2 regions of the Actinomadura chokoriensis genome follow, and region 2 is predicted to be linked to the other one. Evidence: riboswitches for the same ligand, from Rfam matches in the RefSeq annotation. Region 2 holds a riboswitch; the other holds the start of a gene.
What was found. Region 2 has a riboswitch for glycine ahead of gcvP (aminomethyl-transferring glycine dehydrogenase). Riboswitches for the same ligand answer to the same signal wherever they lie in the genome.
Positions count from the first base shown of each region.

Region 1: it holds a riboswitch for glycine, as region 2 does, so the genes downstream of both, gcvT (glycine cleavage system aminomethyltransferase GcvT) here and gcvP (aminomethyl-transferring glycine dehydrogenase) in region 2, are expected to answer to the same signal.

Region 1 covers NZ_BAAAMW010000001.1:436,244-439,444, reverse strand. The annotation lists gene gcvH (glycine cleavage system protein GcvH) at 1-156, opposite strand, end outside; gene gcvT (glycine cleavage system aminomethyltransferase GcvT) at 170-1,306, opposite strand; glycine riboswitch at 1,380-1,468, opposite strand; glycine riboswitch at 1,473-1,568, opposite strand; gene ABFX46_RS02075 (hypothetical protein) at 1,619-1,957, opposite strand; gene ABFX46_RS02070 (M50 family metallopeptidase) at 2,207-3,201, shown strand, end outside.
Region 2 covers NZ_BAAAMW010000007.1:30,936-34,136, forward strand. The annotation lists gene ABFX46_RS17035 (lysylphosphatidylglycerol synthase transmembrane domain-containing protein) at 1-1,432, opposite strand, end outside; glycine riboswitch at 1,704-1,798, shown strand; glycine riboswitch at 1,799-1,910, shown strand; gene gcvP (aminomethyl-transferring glycine dehydrogenase) at 1,970-3,201, shown strand, end outside.

The DNA of each region.
Region 1 (3,201 bases), on a different contig from region 2:
GTCGCCCTCCGACGGCTGCAACTCGAGGTAGACGATCTCTCCGAGGGCGTCGGCGGCGTGCGCGGTGATGCCGACGGTGACGATGCCGTCCTCGCCGCCGAGGCCGGACACCCACTCGTGCTCTTCGCTGTAGCGGAGCTGCTCCGGAACGCTCACGATTCTCTCTCTTTCAGGAACGCTTGTAGAAGGGCAGGTCGACCACGTCCACCGGCTCGGGGCGGCCGCGGACGTCCACGGCCAGGGACGTGTCCTCGACGCCGCTGTCGAGGTAGGCCAGGGCGATCGGCCTGCCCAGTGTGGGGGAAGGGGCGCCGCTCGTCACGATCCCGCACGGCGTGCCGCCGGACGTGACGACCTGGTACCCCTTCCGCGGCGCGCGACGCCCGCGCGCGACCAGCCCCACGAGCCTACGGCCCGGCGGGGTCTGCGCCTGCGCCGCCAGGGTGGTCTTGCCCACGAAATCGACGGCCTTGTCCAGCTTCACGACCCGGCCGAGGCCCGCCTCGAACGGCGTCGTCTCGGCGGTCAGCTCGTTGCCGTACAGCGGCATGCCCGCTTCGAGGCGCAGCGAGTCGCGCGCTGCGAGCCCCGCCGGGACGACCCCGTCCACGGCGGCGAACGCGCGCCACAGCGCGGCGGTGTCGGAGGCGTCCGCGAAGAGCTCGAAGCCGTCCTCGCCCGTGTAGCCGGTGCGGGCGATCAGGGTGTCGACGCCCGCGACGCGTTCGGCGAGGACGGCGTAGTACTTGAGGTCGGCGACCGGCGCGTCGGTGAAGCCTTCGAGGATCTCCTGGGCGCGGGGGCCCTGCAGGGCGATCAGCCCGTAGGCGTCGGTGCGGTCGTCGACGGCGGCCTCGTAGCCGGCGGCCCGCTCGACCAGCGCGTCCCGGACGACGGCGGTGTTCGCCGCGTTCGCGACGACCATGAAGGTCTGTGTTTCGCCCCCATGGCTACGCCCCGCCACCCCCCGGTCGGCGAGCCGGTAGACGATCAGGTCGTCGAGGACGCCACCGTCGGGCGCGCAGATCATCGTGTAGCGGGCCTTGCCGACCGGCATCGAGGACAGGTTCCCGACCAGCGCGTAGTCGAGCGCGGCACCGGCGCCCGGCCCGGACAGGAAGATCTCTCCCATGTGCGACAGGTCGAACAGCCCCGCGCCGGTGCGGACGGCCTCGTGCTCGGCGGTCTCGCTCTTGTAGCGCAGCGGCATCAGGTACCCGGCGAAGTCGACCATGGTCGCGCCGAGGTCCCGGTGGACGTCGTGCAGCGGCGTGGTCTTCGGGTCGGCGGACGGGTCGGCGGACATCGGTTCGGCTCCTTCGTCGCGGGCGCGCGTGGTCCATCGTCCCACTCGCGCACCGGGCGTCGCGGTGCCTCCCCCTCTGTCATCTGCGCCTGAGAGCTTCACCCGCCGCCGGGCGGCGGGTTTTCACCTTCGGCGGGGGACCGGGTCCCCGCTTTCCAGAGGTCGCCTGACCCGTGCGGTCCGTGGGCCTGAGAGGTTCCGGGGAGGATTTGCTCCTTCGGCGTCCCACACCGGCTGCGTGGGACTCTCCCGCACGGGGTCGTCGGCTGGCCGCCAATCTAGCAGCGGCCCCCGCCCTGCGACCACCCTCCGTCAGCCCGCCGGCGGCGACGCCGACATCGACTTCACGCACGCCCGCAGGGCCGCCTTGATCTTTTCGAGGTCCTGCTTGTCGGGCGTGGTCGACGGGTTCGGGCTCGGCAGCTCGACCCCCTGCTCGTGCATGCAGTTGTTGAACCTCTCGGTCGCCCGCGACACCTCGGGCACCGGCGTCGCGGCGGTATTGCCGGGCGCCGTGCCGGGCGGCGCCGAGGCCGGTGCTGAGGCGGCCGGTGAGGGCGGCGGCGACGCGCCCGCGTCCCCGCCGTCGGAGCCGCCGCATCCGCTCAGCGCCAGCACGAGCACCAGCACGCCTACGTGACCGCGCTTCACAGGGGACCTCCGTGCTCAGGGGGTGAGATCGGCCCATGATGCGCGGGTGGGGCGGTGCCCGGCTATTCAGGCACGTGCCAATGACGCGCGCACGATTTAGCACCCTGCCTCAAAGGGGGCTCGCAGGCGCCCGGGATGCCGCGTCCACGCGTTGACTTCAACCGAACCGGGGCCGTTCGCGTACTCTGTTTTGGTCATCGAGATCACCCGCGGTGAGCGCGGGTGCACCGAGCTGAGGGGCATTGCCGGATGGTCTACCTGGCAGGGATGCTGATCCTGTTCTTCGGCCTGCTGGTGTCCATCGCGCTGCACGAGCTCGGCCACTTCTCCTTCGCCAAGCTCTTCAAGGTGCGGACGACCCAGTTCATGGTCGGCTTCGGCCCGACCATGTGGTCCAAGCGCAAGGGCGAGACCGAGTACGGCGTCAAGTGGATCCCGCTCGGCGGCTACATCCGCATGATCGGGATGCTGCCGCCGCGCAAGGGCGACGCCCCCGGGCAGGTCCGGCAGATCAGCACCGGTCCGTGGCAGGGCCTCATCGAGTCGGCGCGCGGCGCCGCACTGGAGGAGATCCGCCCCGGCGACGAGGACCGCGTCTTCTACGCCAAGAAGTGGTGGCAGAAGCTGCTCATCATGTTCGGCGGCCCGGCGATGAACCTGGTGCTCTCGGTGATGTTCTTCGCGATCCTGCTGATGGGGATCGGCACGATGCGGTCGCAGCCGGTCATCGGCGAGGTCCTCGAATGCATGGTGCCCGCCAGCCAGTCCCAGACGACGGAGTGCCCGAAGGACGCGAAGCCGACGCCGGCCGCGCAGGCCGGGCTCAAGGCCGGCGACCGGATCGTGGCGTTCGACGGCAGGAAGATCGACGGCGACTACGAGAAGCTGCAGGTCCTGATCCGCGACAACGGCGGCAGGACGGTCCCGATGACCGTCGAGCGCGGTGGGCAGGACGTGAAGCTGAACGTCCCGATCACCCGCAACCAGATGTACGACCTCAAGGACCACGACAAGGTGGTCAACGTCGGGTTCCTCGGCATCACCCCGATCCAGGCGATGGAGCGGCAGGGCCCGGGCGCGGTCGCGAGCACGATGGTCGACCTGACCGCGCGCACCACGGGCGCGCTGGTGCGGATGCCGCAGAAGATGGTCGGCGTCTGGAACGCCGCGTTCAGCGATGAGAAGCGCGACCCGAACGGCCCGGTCGGCGTCGTCGGCGTCAGCCGGATCGGCGGCGAGGTCGC
Region 2 (3,201 bases):
CCCGCTGCAGCAGCGGCACCGCGGCGCCGAGGGCCTCCTCGCCCAGCACGGCCGCGGCGGTCCGCACCGCCCGCTCCGGCCCGGTCCGCAGCGCCAGCGTGGTGAGGAGCTGCGCCAGGTCGAGCCGCAGCGCGAGGTCGCCCGCCGCCGTCTCGCCGGCGCGCAGGTCGGTGACGTAGGCGAGGCCGTCCTCGCCGATGAGCAGCGCGCCGCCCTCCAGCCGCCGGTGCGCGAGCCGTCCCGCCTGCAGCGACCGGAACTGCCGCCAGACGTCGGTCAGCAGATCGTCGGTGATCTCCTCGTCCGGGACGTCGCCGAGCCGCCGCCCCGGCACGCGCTCGTAGGCCAGCAGCGCCGCCTCCGTGCCGACCTCGCAGGTGCCGATGAGCCGCGGGGTGCGGACGCCCGCCGCGTCCACCGCGTACGCCATCAGCGACTCCTGCTCCAGCGACCGGCGCAGCGACCGCAGCGTGCGCCCGGTCGTGGTGGCGCGCAGCCGCAGCAGCCGCCAGATCCGGTACAGCAGCCCGGCGGTCTGCTGGTCGCGGTCCAGGACGCGGACCTCCAGGTCCCACTCGCCGTGGGCGCTCCGGCCGAGCGGCGGGCGGGGGCCGTACCCGGCGGCGGCGCCCGAGGCCAGGACGACGCCGTAGCGGCGTCCGTCCTCGGTGTCGTCGGACGGCTCGTCCAGCCGCGCGCCCCGCTTCGGCCGCAGCCCGAGCCGCTCCAGCGACGCGACGACCGCCGCCCCGGTCGGGCGCGGGTTCGGGGTGCCGACGGCGTACAGGGTGCCGTGGCCGATGGCGCGGCCGAGGAGGTAGGTGGCCGCGAGCGCGGCGACGGAGGCGTAGGACGCGGTCAGCCCGGTCAGCGCCGCCAGCCCGATCATGGTCCAGGTCGCGGCCTGCCAGCGGGCGCGGCCCGCCATCCCGACCGCGCTGACGAACGCGATGACCGGCGCGATGTCGGTGTGCACGGGCGCGGTCTCGGTGCCGCCCCAGATCAGCGAGTCGAGGACGCCGCCGGGCGCCGCCCGCACCACCAGGTCGTCCAGCCCGACGGTGATGCCGAACGCGATCACGGCGGCCAGCAGCGCGATCGCGACCCGCGTCCCGTCCTTGTGGAACAGCCGCTCGACCGCGAACGCGATCGGCACCGCCAGCACCCCGAAGCTGGACACCAGCGTCGCCAGCGTCAGCAGCAGCCGCGGCGCGTGCGCGGTGCCCTGCGCGATGTCGGTCTGCAACCCGTGCGTGGTCTGCTGCGCGATCGACACCAGCAGCATCACCGCGGCCAGCCCCACCACCGAGCCGGCGAACCTGATCGCGTCGGCGGGCCGCCGGATCCGGTCCGGCTGGGCGGGCTCGTCGACGGGCACGCCGGCGGTCGCGCCGTGCCGCGGGCGCACCATGCCGTCGCGGGTCTGTGTCACGCCGTACCGCCGCCCCGACCGTCCGTCATCGTGATCAGCGTCCCAGAAGCGGCGGCGCGGCGTCGAGTGCCGGGCCGGCGTCCGGCCGGTCGCGCGTGCACCCCGCAGCCCCATCTCCGCCCCCGTGGCCCGAGGTCCGTCTTGTCCCAGGTGAGTGTGCACATCGTACCGGCCGGTACGACCCGGGGGAGGGCGGCGGCGGCACCCGTGTCCGGGGCGGGACGACGGCCCGGAGCCGGTTTTGGGTAGGGTTTCGCCTAGGACATGCCGTCGACCCTGTGCGGGAGAGACCCCACGCGGCCAGCGTGGGGCGCCGAAGGGGCAACCTCCCCGGAACCTCTCAGGCAAAAGGACCGCTCGGGCGAGGCACCTCTGGAAAGCAGGCGTCGATCCCCGCAGCCGGGGAAGGGCGGCTCACCGAAGGGGAAACCCCGCCGCGCGGGTGAAGCTCTCAGGTGCCGATGACAGAGGGGGAGACCTGCCGCCGGCCCGTGCCGGCGGCGGACCTGAGCGACCGCAGCAGCCAGGAGGCCCTCCATGACCGCCCAGTTCTTCGCGCCCGTGGCCGCGCCGCAGCATCCGCGTTCGGCGTTCGCCGACCGGCACATCGGCCCCGGCCCGGACGAGCAGGCCCGGATGCTGGCCGCCATCGGCTACTCCGGCGCCGAGGCGCTGATCGACGCCGCGGTCCCCGCCGCGATCCGCACCGCCCGCCCGCTCGGCCTGCCGCCCGCGCTGAGCGAGACCGCGGCGCTGGACCGGCTCCGCGAGCTCGCGTCCCGCAACACCGTGCTGACGTCCATGATCGGGCTCGGCTACCACGGGACGACCACGCCCGGCGTGATCATGCGGAACGTCCTGGAGAACCCCGGCTGGTACACCGCCTACACGCCCTACCAGCCGGAGATCTCGCAGGGCCGGCTCGAGGCGCTGCTGAACTTCCAGACGGTGGTCGCCGACCTGACCGGGCTGCCCGTCGCGAACGCCTCCATGCTGGACGAGGGCACCGCCGCCGCCGAGGGGATGGCGCTCGCGCACCGCGTGTCCAAGCGCAGGGAGCCGGGGGCGTTCCTCGTCGACGCCGACGCGCTGCCGCAGACGATCGAGGTCGTCCGGACCCGCGCGGTCCCGCTCGGCATCGAGGTGGTCACCGCCGACCTGTCCGGCGGGCTGCCGGACGGCGACTTCTTCGGCGTGCTGCTCCAGTACCCGGGCGCGTCCGGGGCCGTCCGCGACCTCGCGCCGGTCATCGCGCAGGCGCACGAGCGCGGCGCCAAGGCCGTCGTGGCCGCGGACCTGCTCGCGCTGACGCTGCTGCGCCCGCCGGGGGAGTCCGGCGCCGACATCGCCGTGGGGTCCGCGCAGCGGTTCGGCGTCCCCTACGGGTTCGGCGGCCCGCACGCCGGCTACATGGCGGTCGGCGAGGGCATCCAGCGGCAGCTGCCCGGACGGCTCGTCGGCGTGTCGGTCGACGCGGACGGCGCGACCGCCTACCGGCTGGCGCTGCAGACCCGCGAGCAGCACATCCGCCGCGAGAAGGCCACCAGCAACATCTGCACCGCCCAGGTGCTCCTCGCCGTGATGGCGAGCATGTACGCGGTGTACCACGGCCCCGAGGGGCTGGCCGCGATCGCGCAGCGCGCCCACCGCCGCGCCGCCGAGATCGCCGCGGGGCTGCGCGCCGCCGGCGTGGAGGTCGTGCACGGCGCGTTCTTCGACACCGTCCTCGCCCGCGTGCCCGGCCGGGCCGCCGAGGTCGTCGCCGCCGC